Regions from separate parts of the Neobacillus pocheonensis genome, predicted to be linked through region 2. Evidence: riboswitches for the same ligand, from Rfam matches in the RefSeq annotation. Region 2 holds a riboswitch; each other region holds the start of a gene.
The links. Region 2 has a riboswitch for cyclic di-GMP ahead of ABES02_RS23615 (Ig-like domain-containing protein). Riboswitches for the same ligand answer to the same signal wherever they lie in the genome.
Positions count from the first base shown of each region.

Region 1 (7,587 bases), on a different contig from region 2:
AACGGTTTTCCGGTTGAAACCACCTCACAGCCAGGTCCGATCGATAAAATCTCTCCTAAGGGCATTAACAACACCCGGTTTCCTTTAAAGCCGACCACCTCTGCTTCTAATGGTGGTTCATTGGCAGATGGATAAATGTGGCACACATCCCCGAGCTTCACATCTGGTCCCTGTGACTCAATTGTTAAACCAATCACCTGCGTGACTTTCCCATTGAATTTGATTGGATTAATGGTCTCCAAAGTATGCAGGTATTTATCAAGTACTAGTGTCTTCTTCATAAGAATCATCCTGTAACGTTTTTAGCAGCGCTTGTTTGATTTCTTTCAGCTGCACATCAATCCGGGCATCAATGCTGCCATAAGAAGTCCGAATCACGCAGCCGCCTTTTTCAATCGAATGCTCCGGCAAAATCTTCACTTCAATTTGTCCCTCCAGCGCTTCCAACAGTTGATTTCGCTGATTTTGAACAAAGATGAAGTCGTCTGGGCTAACACAAATCGAAATCATCGAGCGTTCATTGGAATAGTACAGGCTTTGTTTAATCATATGGATCAGCACATCCGGATTCGTTTCTAATTCCTTCTGAATAATTTTTGCCGCCATTTGAATCGAGAGGTCGATGACAAATGGTTCAGCTTCCTTGATAATTTCCTTCTTTTCTTTATAGGCTTTTTCTAAAATCTCTCCTGCTAATTGAATTTTCGAGGTATAGTCGTCCTCAGCCTGACGCATTCCGGTGTCGTACCCATCCTGAAAGCCCTGCTGCTTGATTTCATCCAGCCTGGCCATAACCTTTTCTTGTTCCGAATGCTTCCACATTTCCAGCTCGGCAGCCGCTTTTTCTTTTTCTCTTTGAATTTGCTCGTTCGCTTGCTTCAGCAATTCCGAAGCCTGCTGCTCCGCGTTTTGCAGCATTTCCTCCGCGGTTAGCCCCTGCTCGATCGAACGGCTCGAATCAACATCTATTCTCTTTTTAAAAATAAGCATTTTGGCTTCGATGATGGGAGGAATGGTGGTGGATTTGAAGATTTTAGACGACAACGGCTTCTCCACTCCTTCTTTCAATCATGATTGCCCCTTCTTCTTCCAGCTTGCGGACAATTCTGACGATGCGGCCTTGTGCTTCTTCCGCTTCCTTCAGCCTTACCGGTTTATCATACTTTCCTTGTTCCTCAAGCATCTCGGCCCTTCTTTTCGAGATGTTTCGATAAACGGCCTCTTTTAGGTCCTCACTGGCAATTTTCAAGGCCAAATACAGATCCTCACTATCGACGTCACGGAGGATTCTTTGAATGGAATGGTTATCCAATAAAGCAATATCTTCAAAGATAAACATCTTTCCTTTAATTTCCTCTGCCAGATTTGGGCTCTCTGCCGATAACGATTCTAAAATATGTTTTTCTGTCCCGCGATCAACGCCGGTTAAAATATTGACAATATTATCGATACCATTGTTAACCGTATAATCCTGCGAAGAGGTTGTCGCCAGCTTTTCCTGGAGCACTTCTTCTACCTGCCGGACCACTTCCGGGGAGACGGTATCCATTAAGGCAATTTTTTTGGCAATCTCTGTCTGCTTTTCCGCTGGGAAGGAAGATAGGATGGCCGAAGCTTTCGTTGAATCTAAATAGGATAAAACAAGGGCAATTGTCTGCGAATTTTCATATTGCAGCAGATTCAAAATCTGCACCGGTTCTGCCCGATGGGCAAAATAAAAAGGTTTCTTTAGATTTTTTTCGGAAGAGCGGTGCAGCATTTCCTTTGCTTTCTCTTCACCAAAGGAGAGGGCTAATAAATCCTTGGCGAAATGTTCTCCCCCTTTGGAGACTACATTTCGTTCCGACGCCATTTTGTAAAATTCATTCAAGACATCTTCCTTCACCTTAGGGTCAATCCATTGAAGATTGGCAATTTCCTTCGTTAATAATTCCACTTCCTCTTCCCTAAGATGCTTATAAATCGTAGAAGAGCCTTCTTTTCCGAGCGAGACTAATAGAATCGCCACCTTTTGAAGTCCTGTTAGCCTGCGCATCTTATCCCTCCTTTTCTTCTTTTAACCAGTAGCGCAAAAGCTCCACGAATTCCTCTGTATTTTTACCTGCCAATTGGTTAATTTCTTTTTGGACCGTTTCCTTTTCCGCTATGTCTACTTCAAACTCATTGAGTTTTTTGGCCTCCAAAAACTCGGAAATCGGTTCAAGGTCTTGATCTTTTCTTCGACTGATTAATCGTACTGCGACAATCCCAGCGATGATTAGTGCTAAGGCAGCTGCTCCGATTAAAATATAATTCAGATACGATTCTTTTTCGGGATCTTTGGCTGGTGCAGCCTCCAAATTGGTTTTTTCGGAAAATTCTCTCGGGAAGACGGTAATTCGGTTGCTGATATCCGCATCGGTTTTCGTATTATCCGAATCAATGGCCGTACGGACGACATTGGCAATAATATTGCGGATGTTATCCTGGGTTTCTGGTGTCAGTGAGTTCCGATTTTTCGGATTTGGCGGTTCGACACCAACATTGATGGTTAAATCTTCGATGGTATAAGGACTTTGAATAATCTCTTTCGTAATCCGATTCACTTCATAATTGATTCTTTCTTCTGTTTCCTTGTAGTCATTGTTTCCGGAGGAATCGCTTGAGGCATAGGCTGGAACATCTCCCTCAGCTGTTCCTGCAGTTCCTCCTGCTGCCGGTGTTCCCTTTCCGGTGTATACTTTACTAATCTTTTCAACACTTACCGCGATGCCTTCATTTTTATCCTTGTCCGCAGGCTCCACTAAGCTTTGCTCTGTTTTCACCTTATCAAAATTCAGCTTCGCAAAGGTTTGGACGTACACCTTGTCCTGTCCAAGCATCGTCCCCAGCATCTGTTGAATGCTGCGCTGAATGTCGGCCTCTACCTTTTGCTTAATCGTTCGTTGTTTATCGTAGGAACCAACATCGTCCGTTTCACCTGCGTCCGCCAATGTCAATAACTGCCCTGATTGGTCGGTTATCACAATGTTTTCTTTTGGCAGATTCGGGATACTTCTGGAAGCTAAAAAGTAGAGTGCTTTAATTTGCCCCTGTTCAAGCTCCGTCCCGGGCTCCAAGTCCACAATAATGGAGGCACTAGCTTTATCTTCCTTTTCGGGTCTGATAAAGACGCTCTCCTTTGGCATGGTAATCATAACTTCAGCGCTTTTGACTCCGCTAATCTTTGTCATCAAATTTGCCAATTGCTTTTGAATCGTTTCCCGCTCAATGACATCCAATTCCTGCTCGGTCACCCCAAATTTTAAATCCTTCGTCTGATCTGAAAAGCTGATGGGACCGCTTTTAGGAAGACCTTCAGAAGCCAAATTCACAATGAGATCCGGCGCCGATTCCTTGGGAACAAGGATTTGCGTGCCATTGCTGGCGATTTTGTAATCGGTGAACCCTTGTTTTTCCATAGCGGCTTTGATGTCGCCGATTTCTTTTTGACTTAAACTATTGCTATAAAGGGGTACATAATTCGTTCTGAATAAAAAGAATAGGGCAAAACTGATAATAGCAATAAAGAAGATAAAACTGCCAAGATATAAGGTTTTGCTTTTTGGGCTAGTATTTTTCCAAAACTGCGATATTTTTTCCGTAAAGCCTACGATCTTTTGTTTCATAGGATCTCCTCATTAAACTTGCATTCTCATAATTTCCTGATAGGATTCAACCACTTTATCCCTTACCTGGGTGGTAAGTTGCAGTGCAATTTGTGCTTTTTGTGCTGCAATGGTGACATCATGAATATTTTTTATTTCACCGGTTGCGATTTTTTCGGACATTTTTTCTGCGTTGACAATCGTTTCGTTGGCGCTTTGCAATGCTTCCCCTAGAGCTGAAGAGAAGGAAGTTTTTGGGTGTGAAACAACATCAACATTACGGTTTGTTTGTAAAAACGAGGATGCGGATGGAATGAACTGTTCAATTTTCATCTTTTAAACTCCTTATTTACCAATATCTAAAGCTTTTAAAGACATGGTTTTTCCAACATTGAAGGCCGTTACATTTGCTTCATAGGCCCTGGAGGCACTCATAAGATCGACCATTTCTTTGGTGATATCGACGTTTGGCATCATGACGTACCCTTCTTTATTTGCATCTGGATTGGTCGGGTCGTAAACGGGCTGAAACGGGGTCTTATCCTCCACAATCCCAGTTACTTTGACACCATTTGCACTCATTTCATTGTTTAAATAGGAACTAAATGGCGCTGTTCCATTTGGTTCGACCTCAACCATCTTTCTTCGATAAGGGATCCATTCCCCATTCACCAATTTCCCTCTAGTTGTGGTGGCATTGGCGATATTGGAAGAAATAATATCCATTTTCAGACGTTCCGCTGTTAAGGCGGAAGAACTGATATTTAATGGCTGGAACATGGACATGGCTAATCACCTACCTTGACCTTATGGCTGTTTTTAATAGATTGAATTCTTCACCTATCTGATACGTTAACGTTTGGTACCAAATGGAGTTTTTGGTTAAGTCAGTCATTTCCTGATCGACGTCAACTCCATTCCCACTATTTTGCATCATCACTGGTTGCTCGGTAACATAAGCTTGAGTGAGTGAACCCCCAATTGGGATATGCTTGGAACTTGTCCGTTTCCCGATAAAATTGGAGTTTGTAAGTTCCCCCTTTAACATTTCCTCAAAAACTACTTTTTGTGGCTTGTAATTAGGAGTACTAACATTTGCTAGATTGTTTGAAATGGTATTGTGTCTTAACACAGAAGCATCTAAAGCTTTTTGAAGGATTGAAATGTTTTGAAGCATAAGTAACCTCCTAAAGATATCGGAAAATATTCCTAATCCGTTTAAAGGCAAAAAAATGCACTATTCCGAAGAATAGTGCATAGCAAGCTAAACTATAACTCTTCGGCAACTGGCTGGCATAATCTTGATAGATGTTAGCCCCTATAGCTTTGCGTCCCTGGATTTCCCCAGGTTTGCCATTATCGGATTGTAAATGTCGTTTTCTGGTATTATTGGTCGAATTTTCACCAATATTATTATATTACAATGTACTAATAAATATTACAATGATAAAAAACAAAAAAAGACCTACTTATGATTAAGCAGGCCTTACCATTTTCATTACCTCTATCCAAGTACCTAGCAATTCTGTCAGCATTTCCTGGATTTCATGCAAAATTACAGCGTCTTTTTTCACATTCGCTTCAATTAATCTTCGTTTCATATAGTCATATAGTAGGACGAGTGATTGTGAAATTTCTATGTCCATATTGAGAGTCACCATTAATTCTGTGATAATATTCTGTGCTTTAATAATCCGGTTATGGACTCGTTGCCAATCGTTTTTTTCGATTGCTAGTTTTGCCTGCTCAATAAATTTTATTGCCCCTTTAAATAAAAGCAGGGTCAACTCTTCCCCCTTTGCATATAAAACTTGATTATTTTCATATGCCTGGTAGGCTGTGTTAAGTGACATAATCTTCACACCTTTCCATTATTTTCTTTTATCATAAAATAAGCCTGTGAAAACAGCAGCCGGCTCCCCGTAATGCTGTTTGATGTTTTTTTCTTTTTTTAACGAGTAAATGTTTGCTAGAATCTTTTGCTTTTGTGCGTTTAGTTTATCCTGAAGCGCTTTTTCCATTGGAAAGATGCTCTGCAGTAGTTCCTTCAATGCCGGGTTGATGAGAATCTGCCCGGCGCTTCGATCGAGTTGGTTTATTTCTTCGATGCAATTTTGGCGTTCATTCATTAGTGCTTGGATGGGTTCAGGTGCTTCGTCATTGATTTCGTTAAGTAATTGCCTGGTTAGCTGGTAATAGGTTTTAAGTAATGCCAATTTTTGTTGATACAAGATTACATTCCACCGCCCATTTGCTGCATTAACCAGCTGCTTTGTGAGTTTGATTTTTGGATGGCTTGTTCCATCGCCGTAAACTGCTTCCAATAGTAATCTTCTTTTCGCTGCAATCGCTTCTCCCAGGAATCGACTTGATTATCAAGCTGGCTTAGTGATTTCGTAAGGTAAGCGTCATTCGAATAACCCGCCGTTTTGGTGATTTCCTTCATCGTTTCATTGATTTGGTCGTACAATCTCCAGCCAATGCCGCTATTGTTAAATTCATCAGGCTGATTGGCCTCGTTGTTGTCGGCCTTGCCTGTATCGTATTTTTTTGAAAATAAGAGGGAAACTTCCTTCCCATTATTTTCAATCGCTTCTCTTAATTTTTTTTCATCCAGGACCAGCTTACCGTTATCTTTATAATTGGAGCTTGTGGTGATGCCAATCTCGGCCAGCGAATCAAATTGACTGTTCATTTTGGCCGGATCTGGATCACGGACATTGGAGTATAGTGTTAACCGCAACTTGTCTAGTGCCGAAGAAATGATGCGATCATTTTGCAATAAGCCGCTTTTCGCTTTTTCCTCCCATAATTCAATCTCTTTATCTTTCATATCCTTTTTCTGGTCATCCAACAGTGGTGAATAATCTTTGTAAGTCTTTTCCCCTAATGTATCGCGCAAGGTTTTAACGGTATCGTTATATTTATCAACAAAGCTTTTGATGCCATCAAAAATGGCATCCACATCAGCCTTTTTCGTAATTGTTACAGTGCCGCCAGCCGGGATGTCGCCCTTGATGGTAAAGGTAATTCCGTCATAAGTTAGCTGATTGCTTTTTAGGGTAAGTGTTGTCCCGTTGATTGTGACCTGCCCATCGGTCGGTTTCACTGCCGAGCTTCCGGTCGCACCACTTAGGTTGCCTGCCGGGAAATCGTTTTGCGTTTCGCTGATAATTCCCGGCGCGATTTTAAGCAGGTTATTGCTGTTTGTAACGTTGGAAATGCTAATAGTTGTCGCTGCATCCTTGGATGTAAAAACAATCGCCTGGTCACCGCTTGAAAAGCTTGCGGTAACACCCGTTTTATCGGCTAAAGCATTGATTTTACTAATCGAGCTTTTCATTGAGTCTTGGTCGGTAAGATTAATCGTTTCTCCGTTCAATGTAAAGCTAAAGCCCTGTCCTGCACCCAATTCAACCGTATCGCTGCTTAAAGAGGAGGAAGCAAATTTGACGGAAGAAGGTGCCCCGGGCTGATAGGCTTTGGCGTCAGAAATAATGTAGTCACTTCGGCTCGGTACGCCGCTCAAGGTTACATCCACCTTGCTGCTATCAGAAGAGGCCAATTTGCTTTTGGTAAAAGTCGACTCCAGCCTTAGATTCTCGATCGCTGAACGCAGATCCAGGAATTTCGTATTCACATCCCGATAAGCATCGATTTTCCATTGGGTCTTGGTCTTGTTCTGCAGCACCTTATTTAATTGCACTTTTTCCGCATCCATTAATTTTTTTACAAGTGATTCCGTATCCATTCCGGAAGCCAACCCGGAAAACCGAAGATTATTTGTAATCATTCTGTTACCCTCCGAACTCTTAGTATCTATAAACGGTTAACGGCATTTTGGAAGTGCACGTATAGTGTTTAATTAAAACTACAATGGGGATTTATAGTGACCATTGACTGGAAAAATGACTTGGACGGGCATCCTGGGCTGTTCACAGTGCCCGTTGGTCAGTTAAAA
Region 1 is NZ_JBCNAD010000001.1:54,147-61,733, forward strand. It holds gene fliI (flagellar protein export ATPase FliI) at 1-290, opposite strand, end outside; gene ABES02_RS00305 (FliH/SctL family protein) at 259-1,068, opposite strand; gene fliG (flagellar motor switch protein FliG) at 1,034-2,035, opposite strand; gene fliF (flagellar basal-body MS-ring/collar protein FliF) at 2,037-3,647, opposite strand; gene fliE (flagellar hook-basal body complex protein FliE) at 3,660-3,959, opposite strand; gene flgC (flagellar basal body rod protein FlgC) at 3,972-4,406, opposite strand; gene flgB (flagellar basal body rod protein FlgB) at 4,423-4,803, opposite strand; cyclic di-GMP riboswitch class I at 4,905-4,991, opposite strand; gene fliS (flagellar export chaperone FliS) at 5,102-5,479, opposite strand; gene ABES02_RS00340 (hypothetical protein) at 5,498-5,857, opposite strand; gene fliD (flagellar filament capping protein FliD) at 5,860-7,419, opposite strand.
Region 1: it holds a riboswitch for cyclic di-GMP, as region 2 does, so the genes downstream of both, flgB (flagellar basal body rod protein FlgB) here and ABES02_RS23615 (Ig-like domain-containing protein) in region 2, are expected to answer to the same signal.

Region 2 (7,587 bases):
TATTATTAGATTCAAAATTACCTAACTTTAACAGCAAAATACAGTCGGCTAATCAATTAAAGCGCCTTTCGATTGAAAGAGGCACTAACCAAAATCCGATTACCTTTTATCTTGCGAAAGACAACAACCAGTTGATCAAAGAGAAAGCAGGTAAATATAACTTTGGCGTTTTAGAAGATGAGAAAAGCCAGGATTAAATAAGAAGGCTGGACCACATCAATTAAATGAGGAGAGATGTTTTGAAGAATTATGGAATGGTATTAAAAAGATTGAGAAAAAACCTGAGCATTTCACAAGAGGAACTTGCGGGGCGCAGCTCTTTAAATCGGTCATTTATTAGTATACTCGAACGAGGTCATCAGCACCCTGGTCTAAATACCATTGTAGCCATAGCTTTCGGCCTTGGTATGAAAGCATCTGAATTTATTATGGAATTGGAAAATGATCGTGAAAGTGATTGAATGCTTGGGTAGAATTCAAGCTCAAAGAATTATCGAGTTTCTAGATACTCGAAGCATCGAAAACTACAAAAGGAATACATTCCAAGTATCAGCGATTAAGCAGATACCTATAAATGGGCATCTACTTTAGGTTTCCTGAAATTGGAACACCACTTACACCTATGACAAACTCTAAATTAGTAAGCATTGAGCAAAATTGTTTCCTTTGTCAAACTTTTGTCTAGTATACTACGTGGTTCATTCTCCTTACTCATTATCTAATGGGGTAAAAAGGAGAATCCCCTTGAATAATGGCACTGTAAAATTTGGCAAATTAATAGAGGATTTAAGGCGTTCTAGAAGGCTCTCACAGGAGGAATTGGCATTTCGATGCAATATCGGAAGGAATTCCATGAGTTACATAGAAACAGGTAAGAGTTTACCTAGTTTAGAAACCTTCGTAAATATTGCAATAAACCTTGAAATGAACCCTGATGAATTATTTGTGGAAATTCAGGAACGTGGCATCTTAGAAGAAATACTTAAAAAGGCAAATAAACCTAAAAAATGACTCCATAGGGACGGTTCGCCTGGTTTTGAAGAGGTTAGTGTCAACCCACTAGAATCGTCCCCATGGTCTCTTAACTTAAACAGAAATTAATATGGATTGGCAGTACTTCTCTTTTTTTAATTTGTTGTCCCTTCGTAGTAATCTAATATACTATTGATGTTCATAAAACAAGGTTGAACCGCCCCCGGTTGCTGAAATAAATAGTAGCTGCTCCACGGATAATATTCCGGTTTCCTGACCATTTTTGCTTCAACTGGATTGAGATGTATGTAGCGGCTGACTTCTAGCATACCTTCTTTGTCGTCTATGATTTTATCATAATAACGTTTTTCAAATACATGCCCTGTTAAACAGTACTTTGTATTATAGTAATTGGCATATCGTTTGTTAATAAGGGACATGAGTTTTGAGAAGGGCATTTCTGGTGAGCGGATTTGCAAGTGATAATGGTTGGTCATTAAACAATAGGTGGCCATTTCAAAAGGAGTTTTTTCATGTAACTGATCCAGGATATGAAAGAATGCATTAAAATCAGTTGAATTTCGAAATAGAGGATCGCGGCGATTCCCCCGGCAGATGATGTGATAAAAGCGGTTTGGTATCCATATTCTTTTCTGACGTGACATCTACGTTTCCCTTGCCACAGAATGCTTTTTATGTTGGCCCCATCTTCTTAATTTCATAGCTTCCCAAAAAGAGATATCAGATATTTTATCCTCGCCGGCTAAATCGGCAATCGTTCTAGCAAGTCGAACAATTTTGATTTGAACCCGATTGCTCCAGTTTTGCTTTACGGCCACATTTGTAATCATTTTTTGCTGGTCACTAGTTAATGGACTTGTGTCTGTTAAGACTTCAAATGGGACTCTAGCATTTGAAATTTCAGTTTGATAGCGTAAATACTGAAGCGATCTGGCTTCTTCTATCCGCTTTCGAATTTCACTCGAGGACTCTTGATGCTTGGTTGGCTGATTTAAGTTTATCGATTGCAGCGATAATAGAATATCAATCCGATCATACACCGGTCCTGATAATCTGTTTCGATAGGTTTGAACTTGCTTTTCTGTACATGTACAGTAATGATGATTAGATCCGAGGTACCCGCATGGGCAAGGATTCATCGCGCCAATAAGGATAAATGATGAAGGATAAGTCACTGTTGAATGGGCTCTGCTAATGGTTACTTGTCCGGTTTCAAGGGGCTGTCTGAGCATATCAATGGTTTTCTTGGTGAATTCGGCTATTTCATCTAGAAACAATACACCATGATGAGCAAGTGAAATTTCCCCAGGCCGTGGTGTTGATCCACCTCCAATAATGGAAACCGAAGAGGCGGAATGATGTGGATGTCTATATGGTGCATGAGAATATAGGTTTCGTCTTTCCCCCGCGAGTTGATAAAGGCTTAACACCTCTAGCTGTGCCTGGTTAGTTAAGGCCGGTAATATCGAAGGAAAGGTCTCTGCCAGCAAGCTTTTTCCGCATCCCGGTGGTCCGCTCATTAGAACATTGTGTTCACCCGCAGCGGCGATTTCTAGTGCTCTTTTCGCTTGTGTATGGCCAATTACATGACAGAAATCTTTTAGTGGGGGGCTAGAGAAAAGAGGCATTTGCTCGTTCGAAGTAAATATAGGCAGTAATGGCAGAAGTTCTTGTCCGTCAATTTGCTGTACTACTTCTTCAATATGTTGAACAACAATACATTCCAAGTCTTCTATCATATTAAACGGTATTGTCGGATCATACGGGAGGTAAACTTTTTTTACTCCAAGGTTCTTTGCGGATATCAATGCCGGCAGCATCCCTTCGGCTTTTACAATGACCCCATCAAGTGATAAAGCACCAATAAAGACTGCTTCATTCGGAATTTTACATTTTATCACATTCAGTTCCTTTAAAACAGCAATCGCTATGGCTAAATCAAATAGCGGCCCATTTTTCTTCTGTTCAGATGGCGATAGATTGACAACAACCTTCTGATCTGTGACATCTACCTTGAAGTGACTAATGGCAGCTACCACCCTTTCTCTGGACTCCTTGACCGACGCATCTGGCAAGCCAACAATCACCATCGATTCTGTACCCGGTGAAATCTTCACTTCCACTTGAACACGATATCCTTCCAGTCCTTTTAGACCGATACTTGAAACTTTAACCGTCATAAAAAAACCTCCAAATAAATATTGAATTGTTCCTCTAAAACAAATTGAAAAGTCATAGAAATGAACTCAGATAATTAGGAAAAAATGTGGGGTGATGGTTAAAAGAAAATAAGAAGAGTAGTAAAAATGAGGTTTCTACAATTAAATTTCTACAGAAACAACTAAAATCCTTCAAAAGGTTATAAAAAAGATTCCTAAAGTTAATCAACCTTTGACAAAATTCGAGTGGCGACAGGCACCGGAACTCCGACACCACCGGAATCACTTTTAATTAGGAATTTTTTTGTATATAATAGACATATAATAAAAAAGAGAAGTGCTGCTAACACTTCTCCATGCAACCTCTACCGTTAGGGTGATGGTTGTTAAAGTTGGTTATTTGAGCGAACCACCCTTTTGCTTACGGCGTAGGGTGGTTTTCTTGTTTTCTAGAACGTTTTTCCGAAAGAAATAAGCACTAACTTCACGCAAAATTCCTTTTAAAATCTCTCGTAGAATTTCAAGAAAAGTTTCCTGGAAACATCACCTCCTTCCTTAATAAAGGAAAAGATGATCAACAACCGGCCACCCTCACAATATTCAGTTGCAACTCTATTCTATCATTTTCTAATAAAATAAAACCCTATCAATCTTCGACAAATATCGGGCGGTGACAGTGGTTGACCCCCTTATAATGGACATATAGTATAGATTAAAACACGACATATCTGCATCTCAGGGGAACAACTAGAATGGCCAAAAAACATACAAGTGTCGAAATTAAAATAGAAGCAGTACAACAAATTCTAGAAGGAAAGAAATCAGTTATAGAAGTGGCGGACGATTTAGGCCTACACCGTGATACTGTGAACCGGGGGGTTAATTTATATAAAGAGAACGGCGAGGACGGACTTAAAAATCCTAACTCACACCAATCGCCTCAATCTAAAAATAATAGTCAAAAAGTGAGAGCGTTAGAGAAAAAACTAAAAGAAAAAGAATTGGAGAATGAGATATTAAAAAAGTTCCAGGCCTTTCTCAAGGAGAACGAATAAGCAAGATATTTGAGGCTATTACGTACTTGAGGAAGGATTATTCAGTTCGCCTACTTTGTTCTGTCCTGGGAGTTTCTCCAAGTGGTTATTATTCCTATCTTAAAAGACCAAAGGCTCAGGTATCAGCTAAAGACCGTGAGTTACTGACCAAGATAAAAAGGGTCTTTTCTCTTCACCAAGGCACCTACGGCGCAAAACGAATTGCCAAGTATTTATCTGCCAAGGGGACGCTTGTTAACCATAAAAAAGTAGCTCGCATTATGAGAGAATCAAATATCAAAGCAACTGTACGACGTCCAAAGACTACCAAAGAATCCAAAGGAAAGGCTGCTGGTTATGTCTATGAAAACCTCCTGAATAGAGACTTCGAAGCCACTCATCCAGATCAAAAATGGGTGACGGATATGACTGAGGTTTGGGTGGAGGATAAGAAATATTACATTTCAGCGTTAATGGATTTATTTAACCGTGAATTACTCGCTGTACAGGTTAGCTCCAGTCCAAACAAAGAGCTTATTAAAGCTACAATTGAAGCTGCTCAAAAAAGAAGAAAATTAAAATCATTAGAGGGCGTTATAATCCACAGTGATCAAGGAAGCTTTTACCGATCTTTCGAGCATAATAAACTAGTGAAGAAATTAAAGTTCACTCCTAGTATGTCCCGAAAAGCTAACTGTTGGGATAACGCCGTTATTGAAAGCTTCTTTTCTCAGCTTAAAACAGAGTTTCCTTGCTTCTACGAAGTAAAACTTCCTTCCTTTGAGGAAGATTTAAAAAGATTTGTTCGATATTACAATGAGAAACGAATCCAACAAAAACTCGATTCATTTCTCCTAAAGATTACTATCGTAAGTACCAAAAAATAGCATAATGTCGTATTTTAAATATGTCTATAAATTGGGGGCTTGACCACAGGCACCGGAACCACAAAAGCAGCGATCGATGTTCTTGAAGATTCCTTATTTACGATGGAATCCCTAGCCGCATTGGATGACAAGGCAGAGGGATTGTTGCTCTTGCTATATCCTGATAACGTTAAAGAATCACTTACAAAAGCGATTACTTACCTGGTAGAGGGAATAGATGAAATGAGAGCTACAATTGAACGTTATGATTCAATAATCGAGGAATCTGAACCAGAAAGCGGCGAAGGATATGTTGAAGGCTACATAGCTATGCTTTTAGAGGAAAAGATTAAGAAATTTGAAGCAGCTATTGTTTCAATTAAAAAAGCTCTAGACATTTTCATATGAACATTAAAAGAGAAGGCTCCCGTCCTTCTCTTTAAATATTTATATAACTCTCTTCCGCCTGATATGGATTTGCTATTTGCAAGGGGTTCTATTTTAACCATCACCATTATGTAGTTCTTTATTATTAACACGTTTTACATGCAAATATGGTTGACCATCTATTGAATTAATCTGTTCCATTAGTTTGTGTAGTATACTTCTCCACAACCTTTTGTTCCGCTTAACTTTCACCCACACGCTTTTTCCTTGAAACTCTCTGAATATATGATCCAAATGGACACGAATGAGATTCTGTGTAGAAGTTCTTTCTCCCACTTTAGAGTGGTGACAGGCACCGGAACCATTTTTTACGACTTTGTCGAAAACTTATGGAGGTTTGTCGAAGGGAATAAATACCTATTACCATTGGATTATTTTATAATATTCTCATAAAACGATGTTCGATATATCGAAGTTGCCACGAAATGTGTCAAAACATCGGGGATTACATAAAACTGGACAACCTATATTACGGTTCTAATCCAGTCTTATTAGGGAAGCGTTGAATTATAGCCTTTACCTGGACACTTGGGCTATAAGGAGCTACTAGTGTAACCGGCCCTCTTATTTACATTACTAATATAATAAGAGGAGAGCAAAAAATGAAAAAGAAACAGGTTAGAAAATTAGGTTCTGTCGTTCTGGCAAGCACCTTAGTACTAAGTCCAAGTGCACCGACCATCCTTGCTGCAACAACAACCCCTGCAAAAGCAGATGTTTCATCTTCAACAGGGAGAACAGATTTAGAAAAAACAACAGGTATTACTACCTTAAATCCCATTCCTGCCAGAGTTAACAATGCAAGTACAGTCAAGTTAAGTGGTAAGGTAGTCATTGATGGTCCAAAATTGGAACTGAAAGTAAATGGGAAAATAGTAAACGCCCAGATAATAAAATTGAATGACACTACCTGGACATTTGAATATGAGTACAACTTAAATCCAGATAATCTGGCTCAAAAGAAGGACGAAACGATTACGGTTGAAGCTTATACGGTTTACCAAAATGGTAAAACTGCCGGTGCCGTACATACTCTCGCAAAACCAGTAACCCAAACAGTCGATTTAACTCCACCAGACATCATTATTGCCGATTACTCTAAAGATTGGACGAATCAAAGCATTACAGTTAATGCAAGCATCAATGAAGAAGGTACTATGAATGCTCGCGGCCATACCTTTGATGAAAATGGCAGCTTTACCTTTACAGCTAAGGATAAAGCTGGAAATACATCTGAGAAAACAGTGACTATTGATAATATTGATAAAGTGGCTCCTGAGGCCAAGGTAACATACTCCACAACCTCACCCATTAATACAGACGTGGTAGCAACTATAGCACCTAATGATACTGTAACATATACTAATATTGATGAATTGCCTGAGACAATAAAGTTTGATAAAGATGCTAACACTCTAACCTTTTCAGAAAATGGCAGCTTTGAATTAAAGTTTGTTGATAAAGCCGGGAACCCTGGTTCCGTTCCTGTGTCAGTCCAAAATATTGATAAAGAGGCTCCAGTCGGTTCACTCACTTACTCAACTACTGATTGGACAAACCAAGATGTAACAGCAACGCTTACAACTACGGAGCCTGTTATATTTGAGAATCTAAATTTACCTGATACAGTTACATTTACTCAAGTTGAAGATTTAACGTATAATCTTACCTTTACTGAAAATGAAACGGTGAATTTGAATTTCGTTGATGCAGCTGGCAATAAAGGAACCATAGACGTTAATGTTGCAACCATCGATAAAGTGGCTCCTACAGCTGTTGTAAACTATTCAACTACTAAACTTACAAATCAAGATGTAGTTGTGACCATTGATCCTAGTGAAGAGGTAACGATTCTTAATAATGAAGGTTCTCCAAGTATAACCTTTACAGAAAATGGAACATATGAATTTATGTTTGTTGATAAAGCTGGAAATACAGGAGCAGCTCAAGTAAGTGTACAGAACATTGACAAAGTAGCTCCTGAAATTATGACTGGTGATTATTCAACCGATTGGACCAATCAAGATATAACAGTTACTGCGAGTATGAGTGAAGAAGGAACGCTTAATGAAACAAGTCATACCTTCA
Region 2 is NZ_JBCNAD010000045.1:110,166-117,752, forward strand. It holds gene ABES02_RS23575 (competence protein ComK) at 1-197, shown strand, start outside; gene ABES02_RS23580 (helix-turn-helix domain-containing protein) at 240-461, shown strand; gene ABES02_RS23585 (helix-turn-helix domain-containing protein) at 745-1,011, shown strand; gene ABES02_RS23590 (REP-associated tyrosine transposase) at 1,128-1,637, opposite strand; gene ABES02_RS23595 (YifB family Mg chelatase-like AAA ATPase) at 1,638-3,173, opposite strand; gene ABES02_RS23600 (transposase) at 3,905-4,207, shown strand; gene ABES02_RS23605 (IS3 family transposase) at 4,213-5,073, shown strand; gene ABES02_RS23610 (hypothetical protein) at 5,113-5,460, shown strand; cyclic di-GMP riboswitch class II at 5,986-6,069, shown strand; gene ABES02_RS23615 (Ig-like domain-containing protein) at 6,102-7,587, shown strand, end outside.

Region 3 (7,587 bases), on a different contig from region 2:
ATCCCTTTATGATGTTCAGTGAAAAATAACGGTTTTACCCCTAATCGGTCTCGTCCAATAAAGAGTTTTTCGTTTTTACTATCCCAGATTGCAAAGGCATAGATCCCATTTAAATGATTTACACATTCTTCCGCCCATTCTATATAGGCAGTTAACAGGACTTCAGTATCAGAATGACCTTTAAAGGAATATCCTTTAGTAAGGAGAATTTTGCGGATGTCTTCAGTGTTATATAATTCCCCATTGTAACAAATGGTGTATTTTGAGCTTTCCTTTTGTTTGGACATTGGCTGTCTTCCCCCTTCAGGGTCGACAACAATTAGTCGTTTGTGTCCAAAGCCGACATGTGTTTCAGTCCAAATGTTCGTTTCATCAGGGCCTCTTTTTGCCAAGGTTTTGGTCATTTTTTCAAGTATATCGGTTTCATTTCTTACATTTTTATCAAAATTAATCCATCCAGTAATTCCACACATGTACGGATCTCCTTTCTGTATTCGAACAACTGTCCATCGAATTCATGGTTTATTGTATTCAGCCCATTATTTTTGGTTAATTGTCCATAATGAGAAATGCATAATTTGGTATACCAAATTGCATTTCAATTTTTATACTTAATTAAAAAAAATAAGCTTGTTATAAAATTTCAGGAAGATGTCTAAAAAGGAAGATGAAAGCATCTCGTGCGGAGGTTAAAAATGAATCGACAACAAAGATTGAATCTATATGATATTCAACAAAGAGCCTATACCGAAGGGACCGTCGAACAAATAAATGATCAATGGATTTTTTTTGATGAGGAGACAGAAGAAGCTGCCATGCTGGAGGATTATCTGCAGCAGGAAATTGAAGTTTTCCGTTTGAATCGTTGGAAAAAAGGAATATTGTATGAATCAGGAAAAATTCGGATTGGGAAAGAATCGACGATGCTTCGTGATCATGATTTGGTTAGAATTAGAAAACATCTAGTCTACTCGCTTGAAAGACTGTTGGACGGAATAAATGATGACGCCTTTTTCCAATTTGTGACTACATTAAATTCTTTAAATTTTTCCATTTACGATTGTATTTATTGCTACAACCATCTCTCCTTCTTATCAGATGAACACCGAAAAGATGGCGTAAATTTTATAGTTTTCGACAATCAAGAGCTAATTTGCAATGTTCAACATCATTTTTGCTATTACGAAAAGGTCAATGACCGCTTTGAATTCACCTTAAATACGGGCAAACGTCTAATAATTGAAAAAATGATTTCATAAGAAAAAGGTGTGGGAATCCACACCTTTTTCTTATCTATTAAGGATGTAAAAACGACATTGGCAATCGCACAAAACCTAAATATAAAACAAGCAGCCAAGCAACCACAAATTGAATCCAAAATACAGAAGTATTTCTATTATTAACAACCCGGCTAAGAATCATTTCAAATAAGCCAATAATCCATAGTCCCACAATTGCTTTTAAAATGTACCAAACATCAATTCTGTAAACCATAAACAGAAGACCCACGCCTGACGCTATAATAAGCAGGTATAGGACACGTAAAATCATTTGTAAAATCTTTACACCTTTTGCTTTTCCACTCTTATGTAAAGACAGAGCCACGAAAAATAATATTAGAGCTAAAACCCATGCAGTAATATGGCCGTGTATCAATTAAAATGCCTCCTCAAATGTATGTAGTTTCCTTTAATTCGAAACTATCATAACATATGAAGCTAAAAAAGACGAAAAAAGACATTCAAAAATACATATTTATTATGGAATTGTTACTAATTCATTGCTTAAATCTTTTTTGGATATTTTGTGATGGTAATCATCGGTCCGTTTGATGCTAGTGGTGGAATGATGGCGATAATACGTGCATCAACCGACGGCCTGATATCGACGACCGGTGAATTTTCGTCAATTCTTCTTCCGAAAGTAGAGATTATTTTTTTAATAATACTTATTAAATGTTCATTATCATTGAATTGAATTGATGTTAAAAGTATTTTACCTTTCTGTTCACAATACACTTCGTTTGGACCATTCACCAAAATTTCGGAAACATCCTTATCCAAAATGAGTGGATAAATAGGCCCAAACACATGAAAAGGCGTGATCATTTTAAGTTTTGGTGTTAATGATAGATTTTCACGGGAAGAAATCTCTTTTTTCATTCCCCCGCCTGTTTGATTACCACTTTCTTGAATGCTCTGTAATAGTCCCATTCAGTCGTCCTCCTCTTTCGGTAACTGGCTGGCATAGTACATTGGTACCGAAGCCCCTTTAGCTTTGCGTCACTGATTTTCACCAGTTTTGCCTTTATCGAGAATCAGTACTTTTATCCTTGACTGAACTCTTTAATCCTATCATAGGATGTTTTACTCCTATCGAAAATCCTACTATTTTATCATTTTAATCTTTAAACAATAGTTCATTGGACCTATTTCTGTCTGCACCTGTTCATTTTTCTGCCCTTAACTTTATTTGGGCGAATGAATCACATTAAAAGCGCCCAATCATAGAATGTAAAAGATAAACATGAAAAAGGGTGTTGAATATGCCAGCAATTGTTGGAGTTGCACAGGTGATAACGCTTGGAAGCAGTTCTGTTTTCCATATTGGCGACGTCTATAAGATAATGCCACTCTCGACAGCCAAAACCTTTTCCGGAGCAGGATCTTTTAATACCGGAGAAAGTTTACATCTTAATAACAACGTAAGTTCGACTAACACGGCTGATTCTGATGTATACGATCAAGGAATTGCACTCAATGCTTAATGAATGGGTGGTCTACAATGAATTATTATATACAGCAGTCCATTCACATTAATTTTATAAAAATTAGCGGTATAACAAATTCCTCTGTCTTCCAAATTGGCAGTGCAGGAATAATTAAACCAGTTGCACATCTTTATAATACTGGTGGTTTTACAGGGCCTGCACCCACTGCAAAAAAAGTTGGACAGCTGCCACCAACCTCAGTGAGTGCACCAGCTGTCCCCTTACAGGCGCCGGTACGGATGACTGAAAAATAGTGAGGTGATTGAATGTATCAAGATTTTTACAAATACCTTCAATGGTTCCAGATGACTCTCCAAGCGCAAGAGCAAAGAATTGCTGCATTGGAGTCCGTCATCCAAAAAATGAGGGAAGAGATGAAACAATTAAGCGAAAAGAGGGCCATACACGTCGACAAAATTGAATACAAATTTGATCAATTGAAGGTTGAGACTCTTGAAGGAACGTTAAATATTGGCTTAAATCCATCAGATATGTCAGCAATCGAAGACTTTGCGGTACAAAATCAATCACTTACCACTCCTATTGCTCCAAAAGACCAAATGCAACGATCAATGAAAATAGAAGAGGCAATCTATAGATTTCTAGAAACTGATTTACCACTATTGGTCGAAAGTACCGAAAGGGAATTAGGTGTTCAACCAAATGAATCTTATTTATCGTTTATAAAACAAGACATTATCAAACAGCTCCCTAACAGGGTGGAATACCATCTAAATTCCAACAAAGCAAGAAACACTGCTTCTGAAAATGAAAATTTAGAGGAGTTCATTATTGAATCGTTAAAACAGGAAATACAAAATGGCGTCTATTTATTTTTTAAGAATCTGCCGGACAATGTGAAAGGAATGAATCAAAATGAACTTTGAGGTCTATAACAGAGAGCTTTGTGTAGGAAATATCCGAATCATCGGGGTCGCGAGTTCCTCCTTAGTCCTCGTGGGCGATACAGAAACAATCCAGCTTGCGTCCACATTTGATACCCCAGCGGAATCGTTAATCATTGGACCGTTTGTTCCGTTATCACCGGAAGGGAGATAATTATGTTTGAAAGGACTTCTTGTGTTGACAAAATAAACGTTGAGATTTTTTCTTTCGCCTCCATTTTTCAATTGGGCGATTCCTGTATTGTGAATGGATTATCCCGAGCTTTAGCTGTCCAAAGGGAAGCAGAAATTTTTTATGGAAATGAGGGAAATCTCTCCCCCTATCGCGTTTTTTCTGAACCCATACCTCTTCCACTCATAAATGAACCAATTTCTTTCTTAACTCACAATCAATGCCCATTAATCAAAGTAAACAATATTGACATTATCGGTGTCTCTTCATCCTCTCTTTTACATGTTGGAAACAGTAAACATGTTTCCATGGAAGCGCGAGTTAAGCATATTAGACAGCTTCTCCCAGTTCCTAGGACTGATGAGGGTATCGAGAACAAGAAGGAAGAACAGGGACAACGATGAAAGCATAGGCTGTCAGTAGAATGAAACCATACAATTAACGCAAAGGATGTTTTCCATGCCAGCAATTATTGGTCCAGTACAAATTGTTAATGTAGGCGGGGGAATAGTGCAATTCGGCGATACCGTTTATATATCTCCAAAAAGCGCCTCCAAAACGGCTGCTGGTTCAGGAGCATTTAATACTGGAGGATTAATTGTAACTAATAACGGGCTTAACGGTACCAACGTACTTGATACTAATTTAATTGACCAGCCTATAGCAGGAAATAATTAAAAATGACATAAACCAAAGTGTTGGTTTATGTCATTTTTTTATTTTTTCTCATCAATGTTCAAAACATGAGCCCCATCAAAGAAAAATAAATACCTTTCGGAAACTTCTTTTTTCCAAATTTGCTCAATGGCTTTTGTATAAAGGTTAATTTGCAGCCTGTATCTGTCTTCAAGTATGGGTCTAGCCTGTTCAAAGCCGCCCTTATACCTGTCTGTTATGCCATCGGATTTATAATCAATAAGGATAAGTCCCTTCTCATCCTCTAAGATACAGTCGATAATCCCTTGGACAAAGACAGATTCATCCTCGTCCTTCCAATTGGGGTAAACATCTTGTGCAGCCAATGAAAGGGTAAATGGAATTTCTCGGAAGATTGCCTTAGCATGAAAATATTTCTGCCCCAATTCTGTTTGAAAAAATTGCACAATTAACCCTAAGTCAATGATTTCGGCTTGCTCCACCGTTAATAATTCATTGTGAACCATCGTGGTTAACTGTTTTTGAATGGATTCGATTGTAACTTGCTCAGACAAATCCACATGCTGCATCACCATATGCATGGCAGTACCACGCTCAGCAGGGCTTAATGATTTTTCCTGCATAAATTTTGGCCTTTTTAAAATCGGCTTTTTAATCCTGTGAACAAGATCGGTCCCGCTTTGCTCGTCAGCTATTTCCCGCTGGCGTTTCATTTCGGAAACAGATTGCTTAGAGCGAAAGCGTGCAGCATTTTGGTGTGAATATTGCCAGTCAAGTCTTGATTTAATTTCTGCAGAAAATTTAGACGTTACTGGAACACCTTTCAAACTTTGAACCAATTCCATGTATTGATCCTCTTCAATGTCTAAAGTTACTTCCTGTTCTTTAATTTCCTCAGCACGCATGATTGTAATTTTCCATGAGGATGGATGATGTGCAATTTCTTCAGGGGCAAGCGGAATCGTCTCCCCTGGAGCACTTAAAACCTTACTGTCTTGATGGCGGATAAGGGCCGGCCCAATCCAGTCAATATAGCTAGTGCTGCTTGCCCGCTCATAGTCTTTTAACAGCCATTCCTGATTAGAGGATACATCTTTCCATTGATTAATCTTTTTAATCGCGTCTTTTAAAGTGGCCGACAAATAAAGCTTCTCCTTCGCTCTAGTCATGGCCACATATAAAACGCGCATTTCTTCTGCAAGCATTTCCATTTTCTTTTTACGCTTAAATGCAATTTGTGGAAGGGAAGGATAGGTGATTCGTTTCATCGCGTTAACATACTTGGTGGCGAATCCGAATTCCTTATCGAGCATATAGGGTTTACGTATATCAGTCATATTAAAGTTTCTAGCCATTCCAGCCATAAATACCACTGGAAATTCTAACCCTTTACTGCTATGAATCGTCATGATCCGAACGACATCCTCCTGCTCACCAAGCGCTCTAGCTGCCCCAAGGTCGTCCCCTCTTTCCATCATTCGCTCCACAAAACGTAGAAAACGAAACAATCCACGAAAGGAGGTTTGTTCATAACCCCGTGCCCTATCATAAAGGGCTCGTAAATTCGCCTGTCTTTGTTTTCCGCCTGGGAGCCCACCGACAAAATCATAAAACTGTGTGTCCCTGAAAAGCTGCAAAATAAGCTCTGAAAGTGAGCCTTGGCGTGCTAAACTCCGCCAATCTTTTAATGAGTCGTAAAAACGGCGTACTTTTTCATAAAAAGCGCCAGTGCTTTCTACAGACTTGCTCCTGCAAAAAGCAGTAACAGCATCCCAAAAGGACCCTCTTTTCTGATGAATGCGAATCTTTGATAACTCTTCTTCATTTAAACCTACGATTGGCGAACGTAATACCGATGCTAATGGAATGTCCTGGTATGGATTATCAATAACCCGGAGCAGCGATAGCATAATCGCCACTTCGGTCGCTTCAAAATAGCCTGTTGATAAATTGGCGTAGATAGGAATACCCTGCTGTTTGAACTCTTCCATAATTTGCGGCGCCCACGTCATGGATCTAAGGAGTATGACAACATCCCGATACATGATTGGCCGTTCTGATTTTGTCTTTGTATTATAAACAGGAGCACCGCTGCTTACTAATTCTTTAATTTTTGAGGCTATTACTCTTGCTTCTAACTGCGACTGTTCAAGATCAGCCTGATCAAATTCAACCGTTTCAGCTTCAGGATTAGCTTCAGAGAGGTTGTCTGACTGTGGCTCCGTCGTTTCTGCTGATTGGTCTATAATGATAACTTCTACTGGAAAGGGTGTATCCTCCGGATAAGGAGCACCGTTTTTCAATTCTGCCGCCTCATCATATTCAATTTCCCCGACTTTCACACCCATAATTTGCTTAAATAAATAATTGGTGGCATCGAGGACTTCTTTTCGGCTCCGGAAATTCTGAGCTAAATCTATTCTAAGTCCTGATAAGTCTCCATCCAGACGGAAGCGATTATATTTCCCTAAAAAAAGATTCGGTTCTGCCAAGCGGAAACGGTAGATCGATTGTTTTACATCGCCCACCATGAATAGGTTTCCATTGGCCTCGTCGGGTTTTGATACCAGTTTTAATATCGTTTCCTGTACCATATTTGTGTCTTGGTACTCATCGCAATAAACCTCTTTAAAGTGGCTTCGGTAATCTAGGGCTGCTTCAGATGGGAGAAATTTTCCTCCAGCCGAAATGTTTCCAGTCAAAATTTCAAGGCAATAATGCTCCAAATCCGCATAATCGACAAGCCCCTTCTCTCTTTTCGCTTTTTCAAACCTTAAGGAAAATTCTTTAACGAGATGGACAAGTGTTTCAACGATAGGGCTCATTTCCTCCATATCACGCAAAAAACTTTCTGGTTTTCGGGAAAATAGCTCTTCTTTAAGGTCCTGAATTTTTTTCTTCGCTTTTTCACGAAGCTTTTGGGCTTTTTCTGTCAGTTCTTCATCATACTCGCCCTTTTTCAACCTTTTGGCAGTTGAAAATGACCAGGCTTGCATGGCCTGATACAACGTCGCCCATGAATCCTTTTTGGCTAAAATAAGGGTATCAATGACATTTAGATCAGCTAAAAAATTTTCTGCTCG
Region 3 is NZ_JBCNAD010000066.1:3,034-10,620, forward strand. It holds gene asnB (asparagine synthase (glutamine-hydrolyzing)) at 1-473, opposite strand, end outside; gene ABES02_RS27110 (DUF2777 domain-containing protein) at 696-1,259, shown strand; gene ABES02_RS27115 (YisL family protein) at 1,297-1,656, opposite strand; gene ABES02_RS27120 (hypothetical protein) at 1,785-2,213, opposite strand; cyclic di-GMP riboswitch class I at 2,230-2,316, opposite strand; gene ABES02_RS27125 (spore germination protein) at 2,546-2,767, shown strand; gene ABES02_RS27130 (spore germination protein GerPB) at 2,785-3,024, shown strand; gene gerPC (spore germination protein GerPC) at 3,037-3,657, shown strand; gene ABES02_RS27140 (spore gernimation protein GerPD) at 3,647-3,829, shown strand; gene ABES02_RS27145 (spore germination protein GerPE) at 3,832-4,251, shown strand; gene ABES02_RS27150 (spore germination protein) at 4,307-4,525, shown strand; gene addA (helicase-exonuclease AddAB subunit AddA) at 4,564-7,587, opposite strand, start outside.
Region 3: it holds a riboswitch for cyclic di-GMP, as region 2 does, so the genes downstream of both, ABES02_RS27120 (hypothetical protein) here and ABES02_RS23615 (Ig-like domain-containing protein) in region 2, are expected to answer to the same signal.

Region 4 (7,587 bases), on a different contig from region 2:
TTTGACTAAAAATCACAATGGATACTGCATAAACAATAGATGAAAGTACAAATACGTTTCGTTCAAAATATTTGCCCATCCATTTTGTTACTACAACAGTCAATAATGCCACAAGGAGGCCATTTTCTGCGAGTACAATTCCAAAAGCCTGCTCACCCTTGACAACAAACGACCATTCCCCAAATGAAAACAGATTCTGATTTTTAACAACATCCTTTATATAGACAGGAATTAATAAGTCCAGCTGCATAAACGTCTGTCCTGCCAATACACCGGCGAGAATAAATAATAGAAAGGTTTTATCCTTTACAATAAGAGAATAATCCCTTAACTGGTTGATTAAAAAGTAATACCATTTTCCATCTATAGATGGCTCTGCTGTTTTTTGAAGGGGAGCCGTTTCACGCGTCCATTTGGCTAAAATAAAACCTAGTAAAATACACACTATGCCTGCAACAAGCAGCAGTTGGAAGCGATAATGGACATAAAAAATAGCTCCTAAAATGGGACCAATGACAACTGCGATATTAATAGATGTATAGAAAATGGCAAAAACACTGCTGCGATGTTTTTCGTCGACAACATCGGCTACCATCGCTTGACTTGCAGGCCAGTAAAAGGAACCGAAAACACCTGCAACGGCAAACGATAGAAAGCCCACCAAAGGAGAATGAAACCAAGGAGAGCTTGCAATGGCAAATGCTAAAAAGGAAAGTCCCTGTCCGATGGCGGATAGAACCATCATACGTTTACGTCCGAAGCGGTCGGCGCAGTATCCGCCCATCAGGTTGGCTATCACGGAAAAGATCTGTGAGAATACCAACAATAATCCTGCTTTATTCTTGCCAAATTCTTCTGCAAAATAAATCGTTAAAAAAGGGAAAAACATCCAAAAAGTAATGTTCATCATGGCTTCACTAAATAAGCGAACCTTTAGATTTGGATCCCAATCCTTTATCTTCATGCTGTATCCTCATTTCCATTTTTGATGCCATTTCATCATACTAGAATCTAGCCCTTAAATGGAACAGTTTTATTATTATTTTTGTACGTATGCTATATTTAACTTATGGAAATTGAAAGGATGTATTAAATATGGCAAAAAGTGTTGTAATTGCTGAAAAACCTTCTGTTGCACGTGATATTGCACGTGTACTTAATTGTAATAAAAAAGGAAATGGGTATCTAGAAGGTAATAAATATATTGTAACGTGGGCACTAGGGCACCTAGTCACCCTTGCTGACCCAGAAAGTTACGATGTGAAATATAAAACATGGAATTTAGAAGACCTGCCTATGCTGCCTGATCGTTTGAAATTGACCGTCATTAAGCAGACTGGAAAACAGTTTAATGACGTTAAGAGTCAACTGATAAGAAAGGATGTCACCGAAATAATCGTGGCTACAGACGCAGGAAGAGAGGGAGAATTAGTTGCACGTTGGATTATTGATAAAGTAAAAGTCAATAAACCGATTAAACGACTATGGATCTCATCTGTTACCGATAAAGCAATAAAAGACGGTTTTGCCAACTTGAAGCCTGGCAAGTCTTATGACAATTTGTATGCTTCAGCTGTCGCCCGCTCAGAAGCGGATTGGTATATTGGTCTAAATGCAACCCGCGCATTAACAACCAGATTCAATGCCCAATTAAACTGCGGTCGTGTTCAAACACCAACTGTTGCCATGATTGCTGCTCGTGAGGATGAAATTAAAAATTTCAAAGCGCAAACCTATTATGGCATTGAAGCCCAAACGTCGAACAATTTAAAGCTGACTTGGCAAGATGCAAAAGGGAATAGTCGCAGCTTTGAGAAGGAAAAAACCGATGCGATTGTCAAAAGAATAGGTAAACAAAATGCGATTGTAACAGAAATTGAGAAAAAACCGAAAAAGTCTTTTTCCCCAGCACTTTATGATTTAACAGAATTGCAACGGGATGCGAATAAAATCTTTGGTTACTCTGCAAAAGAAACGTTAAACATTATGCAAAAGCTGTATGAGCAACATAAAGTTTTAACATATCCGCGTACGGATTCGCGATACATTTCTTCAGATATTGTAGGAACGCTTCCAGAACGATTGAGAGCATGTGGGGTAGGAGAATATCGTCCTTTAACGAATAAGATTTTAAGCAAGCCGATAAAAGTTTCTAAAGCATTTGTCGATGATAGCAAAGTTTCAGATCACCATGCCATTATTCCAACAGAAAGCTATGTAAACTTCTCAGCCTTCACAGATAAAGAACGGAAAATTTATGACTTAGTTGTAAAACGATTCTTAGCAGTATTATTCCCGGCTTTCGAGTATGAGCAATTAACGCTGCGTGCGAAAATCGGTGATGAGAACTTCGTTGCTAGGGGAAAAACTATTTTATCAATTGGTTGGAAAGAAGTATACGGAAATCGCTTTGAAGATGACGATGCAGCAGATGACCTAAAGGAACAGATTTTACCTCGCATTGAAAAAGGCGACACATTAATCGTGAAACTAATGGCCCAAACATCTGGTCAAACTAATCCACCTGCACGATTTAATGAGGCAACATTACTTTCGGCCATGGAAAACCCTACGAAATATATGGAAACAAAAAATAAACAACTGGCAGAAACGTTAAAATCAACTGGTGGTTTAGGTACTGTTGCTACACGTGCTGATATAATTGAAAAGCTATTCAATTCATTCTTAATCGAAAAGCGCGGCAAAGACATTCATATTACTTCTAAAGGTCGTCAATTGTTAGATTTAGTCCCTGAAGAGCTAAAATCTCCTACTTTGACTGCTGAATGGGAACAAAAGCTTGATCAGATTGCTCATGGCAAGTTGAAAAAAGACGTTTTTATCAGTGAAATGAAAAACTACACAAAAGAAATCGTTGCAGAAATTAAAACAAGTAATAAAAAATACAAGCATGACAATATTTCTACAAAAAATTGTCCGGACTGTGGAAAACCAATGCTTGAAGTGAATGGCAAAAAAGGTAAGATGCTCGTGTGCCAAGATCGGGAATGCGGTCATCGTAAAAATGTATCACGAGTCACAAATGCACGCTGCCCACAATGCCATAAAAAACTAGAGCTTCGCGGTGAAGGCGAAGGACAAATCTTTGCATGTAAATGTGGATACCGTGAAAAACTATCTGCTTTTGAAGCTCGCCGCAAAAAAGAAACCGGCGGCAAGGTGGATAAACGGACTGTACAAAAGTATTTGAAAAATCAACAAAAAGATGAAGAACCATTGAATAATGCATTGGCAGAAGCATTAAAAGGGTTAAAATTGGATTAACACACAAATATTGGGGCTATTCACAAAGATTTAATATCTTTATGAATAGCCCTTTTATCAATTTTTTACCTTTCATTTATTATCGTGCTAAAGTGTTATCGTGCTAAAATTCAGAAAATTTTATTGACAGTAAGGGTTTACATCACATACAATAATTATCAATACAATAGTTTTTTAATCCATTTGAATGGAATGATAACCTATGAGGCATCACAAAAAAATCGTTCAATATTCCGTTATATTCATAAAAGAGGCTGGACTCCTTATCTAATCTGAAAAGGAATCCAGCCTCTTTCTTTATTATACTAAAGTATTAGAGGAGAGAGAAAAATGATTACACTTACTGGTAATAGTTTAACGTTAGAGCAAATGAAGGATGTTTTATTTCGCAAGCAAAAGGTCCGCGCTTCAGAACAAAGTATGGAAGCTGCTGCAAAGAGCAGAGAAGCAGTGGAACGTATTGTAGCAGAATCAAAGGTTGTTTATGGAATTACAACAGGCTTTGGTAAGTTTAGTGATGTATTAATTGACAAAGACCATGTCCAGGATCTACAGCTTAACTTAATTCGTTCACATGCCTGCGGTGTCGGCGAACCATTTCCTGAGGTTGTAGCAAAAGCAATGGTTCTTCTTCGAGCTAATGCACTTTTAAAGGGCTTTTCAGGAATCAGACCACTTGTTATTGAAAAGCTAATTGAATTAGTAAATAAAGATATTATCCCTGTCATTCCACAGCAAGGATCGCTTGGAGCGAGCGGCGATTTAGCGCCATTATCACATCTTGCCTTAGTTTTAATCGGGGAAGGCGAAGTTTTTTACAAGGGAAATCGTATAGATGCCCTTTGTGCACTGCAACAGGAAGAAATCCTTCCAGTTACACTTGAAGCGAAGGAAGGGCTTGCACTTATAAACGGTACTCAAGCAATGACGGCAATGGGAGTTGTCGGCTATTTAGAGGCAGAACAGTTGGCACACGAAAGCGAACTTATTGCTTCCATGACAATTGAGGGATTAAATGGAATTATCGATGCTTTTGCCGAAGAAGTACATGTGGCGAGAGGTTATCAACAACAGATTGATACGGCGGCAAGAATCCGCAAGTATTTAAGTGATAGTTTATTAACGACAATGCAAGGCGAGCTTAGAGTCCAAGATGCTTATTCTCTTCGCTGTATCCCACAAGTCCACGGAGCATCATGGCAGGCTCTTGATTATGTAAAAGAGAAATTAGAAATTGAAATGAATGCTGCTACAGACAATCCGTTAATCTTCGATGATGGGGAAAAGGTCATCTCAGGAGGAAACTTCCACGGCCAGCCGATTGCTTTTGCCATGGACTTTATGAAAATTGCCGTTGCGGAGTTAGCCAATATTTCTGAAAGAAGGATCGAGCGATTAATCAATCCGCAATTAAATGATTTACCGCCATTCTTAAGTCCTGAACCAGGCTTGCAGTCAGGTGCTATGATTATGCAATACGTAGCTGCTTCACTTGTTTCAGAAAATAAAACTCTTGCCCATCCAGCTAGCGTGGATTCAATTCCGTCATCTGCGAATCAAGAAGACCATGTCAGCATGGGAACCATCGCTTCTAGACATGCTTATCAAATCATACAAAACACAAGAAAGGTTCTTGCGATTGAGTTGATTTGTGCGATGCAGGCAGTAGAATTCCGCGGTATCGAAAAAATGGCAACACACACAAAAATGTTTTTTGAAAAAGGTCGTGAACAAGTGCCTGCGATTACTCAGGACCGTGTATTTTCTAAAGATATTGAAAAGGCATCCGAGTGGCTTAAAGATATTGAATTTTCACAGATGGTTAGGAGCTTAAAGGAAACATATTAAAGGTAAAAAAGGCGTGAATTGCTCACGCCTTTTTACTCTGTCTGATTTGGCAGTATGCGGGCTGTATCTCCGCGGTCGCCATCTTCCTCAATTCTATTTTTAAATGCTTCTTGAGTTACAATGAATTCTTCATCGCCAATGGCTTCCTTCCCATGCTTTTCCGCAAGGCTATTCTGAGGAAACTCACCGGGATGGTGTTTTCTTTTGTGGTTAAAATGTTCTCCACGAGCCAAACTTAACACTCCTTTCGTTTATGCATGTAGCATTCCCCAACAGAATAGAAATAATTACTTGTACGAAAAGGCGCAGCTTTTAAATCTAAATTAAAAATTGATATAATTAACTTAGATATATGGTAAAAAGGAGGCGTTAGCATGGATATGTTTCATATTGTCTCGGAAGACCGTATTAAAAAAGCCTATAAAGATGGTGAGTTCGAAAATCTTCCAGGGCTCGGTAAGCCAATGCAGTTAGAGGATTTATCGGGAATTCCTGAGGAGCTGCGGATGGCTTATAAAATGTTGAAAAATGCAGGTTATACACAGGACGAAAGTCATTTACGGCAGGAATTAATGACAATTGAGGATTTAATTAAAAAAACAGATGAAATAAGTGAAAGAGAAAACCTACAAAGAAAATTGAATGAGAAACTAATTCGTTTCAATCAGTTAATGTCCAAACGAGGGGTAAAGACGAATTCCTCTATTTTTAAAAATTATGAGTTAAAGATGCAAAATAAGCTAAAATAAAAAAAGCTGCGCGATGGGAGTTATACAAGTTCACTCTTCGCCAGCTTTTTCTTCTGTTTTTGCAGGTTTGCATATTCGGTCAAGCATAAACCCTGCAAATACCATAAAGGCAATCGGAATTGAGAAGTTTAAGACATGAATAAAGGTCATGGAACTTCACCACCCAAATTTATTGGAATATTAATAATATTAAGCATATTTATATGTTGTTTACATTATATGTTATTTGTCACAATTTAGACAAATGTTTTGCGCATAAAAAAGCGGGATTAATTTCTGTTAGTTTATTAAAAAAGTAAGGCTTATTTGGAAAAGGGTGAAAATTTCGACGTTGATTTCTTCCCTTTTTCTATTATCGAACCTAGAAATGTAAGAATTCTGGAAGTTTTTTGTAGGATTATAGAATTATTTGTAAAAAAAAAATGTTAGAAAATTAGAATAAAATGACAAAATCCAACACCCTGTTATAAATGGACTATATATAATGAACATATCGATAACGATTAAGTATTTAGGCCTAGGTAAGTTGGGTGATGGTTGGATTGCCTGTGATGAGAGTGGTTCATTCGAAACAGAAAAGGGCAAACCTATTGAAAAATAGGGACGCAAAGCCGAGGGTCTAAGGTGAGCATTTGCTTTCTAGGATGGCCGGGCTACCTGGAATACGACATGTATTTTAGGGGTGAAAACGATGGTGATTACAGAAAGAAAAATGGAAGTCATCGATGAGGAATGGTTGGCACTTATTTTTGAAGCAAAAGAGCTAGGATTATCATTAGATGAAGTTCGTGAGTTCCTCAATCAAAATCAGCTAAATGAGTTAATAACCAAGAACATCTGAGTACATATTTAGTATCAAAAAAGCATTCTACAAAAAACGTCATGTTTTGTAGAATGCTTTTTCTTTTAATAAAACTAAAATCCCTATTGGTTATTATTTTGGTTAGTTCGCCACTTATTAAATTCTAGAAACTCACGGAATTGATCTTTTGATACACCGGAATTCATGGCTTCCTGAACGATATTCATCCATTCACTATCTAACTCAGTTTTATCAATTTGTTCATGAATTAAATGTTCGACTGGAAGATTTAATACAGAAGCAATCTTTTCAAGAAACTGAATTGAAGGATTTTTTTGTAGGTTTCTTTCAAGTGAACTTAAATAAGATTTAGCGACACCCGCTTGCTCAGCAAGTTCGGATAGTGACATTTTCTTTTCTAAGCGAAATTTTTTTACGCGGTCACCAATCATTGAGCCTCACACACCTATTATTATTATATATACGTTAATTCTACCAAAAAGAATAGAAAAGTACCATATTACGAACGAACGATTATGACGATATTTTGAACGTTGAGAAAGTTTTCATAGTACTAAAGTAATTTTGAAAAAATAAATGGATAGAGTTAATATTAATAGTGTTGCCAATTTAGTCATAAAGTATAATTTTTACATAAGTATGCTTCATTAATGAACTATATTGCTTTACATACATAAAATTAAACAAAAAGGAAGGGGACCCCAACATGATTGTACTTAAATCACAACGGGAAATTGAAGCTATGAAAAAGGCGGGAGAAATACTGGCTGCCTGTCATAAAGAAATCGCCAAACTCATTAAGCCAGGTATTACAACTTGGGAAATTGATCAATTCGTCGAACAATTTCTAAATAAACATAATGCCACCCCTGAGCAAAAGGG
Region 4 is NZ_JBCNAD010000019.1:88,317-95,903, reverse strand. It holds gene ABES02_RS10085 (MDR family MFS transporter) at 1-964, opposite strand, end outside; gene ABES02_RS10080 (DNA topoisomerase III) at 1,096-3,285, shown strand; gene hutH (histidine ammonia-lyase) at 3,616-5,133, shown strand; gene ABES02_RS10070 (hypothetical protein) at 5,166-5,375, opposite strand; gene ABES02_RS10065 (DnaJ family domain-containing protein) at 5,508-5,882, shown strand; cyclic di-GMP riboswitch class I at 6,453-6,543, shown strand; gene ABES02_RS10060 (anti-repressor SinI family protein) at 6,574-6,723, shown strand; gene ABES02_RS10055 (helix-turn-helix domain-containing protein) at 6,807-7,136, opposite strand; gene map (type I methionyl aminopeptidase) at 7,412-7,587, shown strand, end outside.
Region 4: it holds a riboswitch for cyclic di-GMP, as region 2 does, so the genes downstream of both, ABES02_RS10060 (anti-repressor SinI family protein) here and ABES02_RS23615 (Ig-like domain-containing protein) in region 2, are expected to answer to the same signal.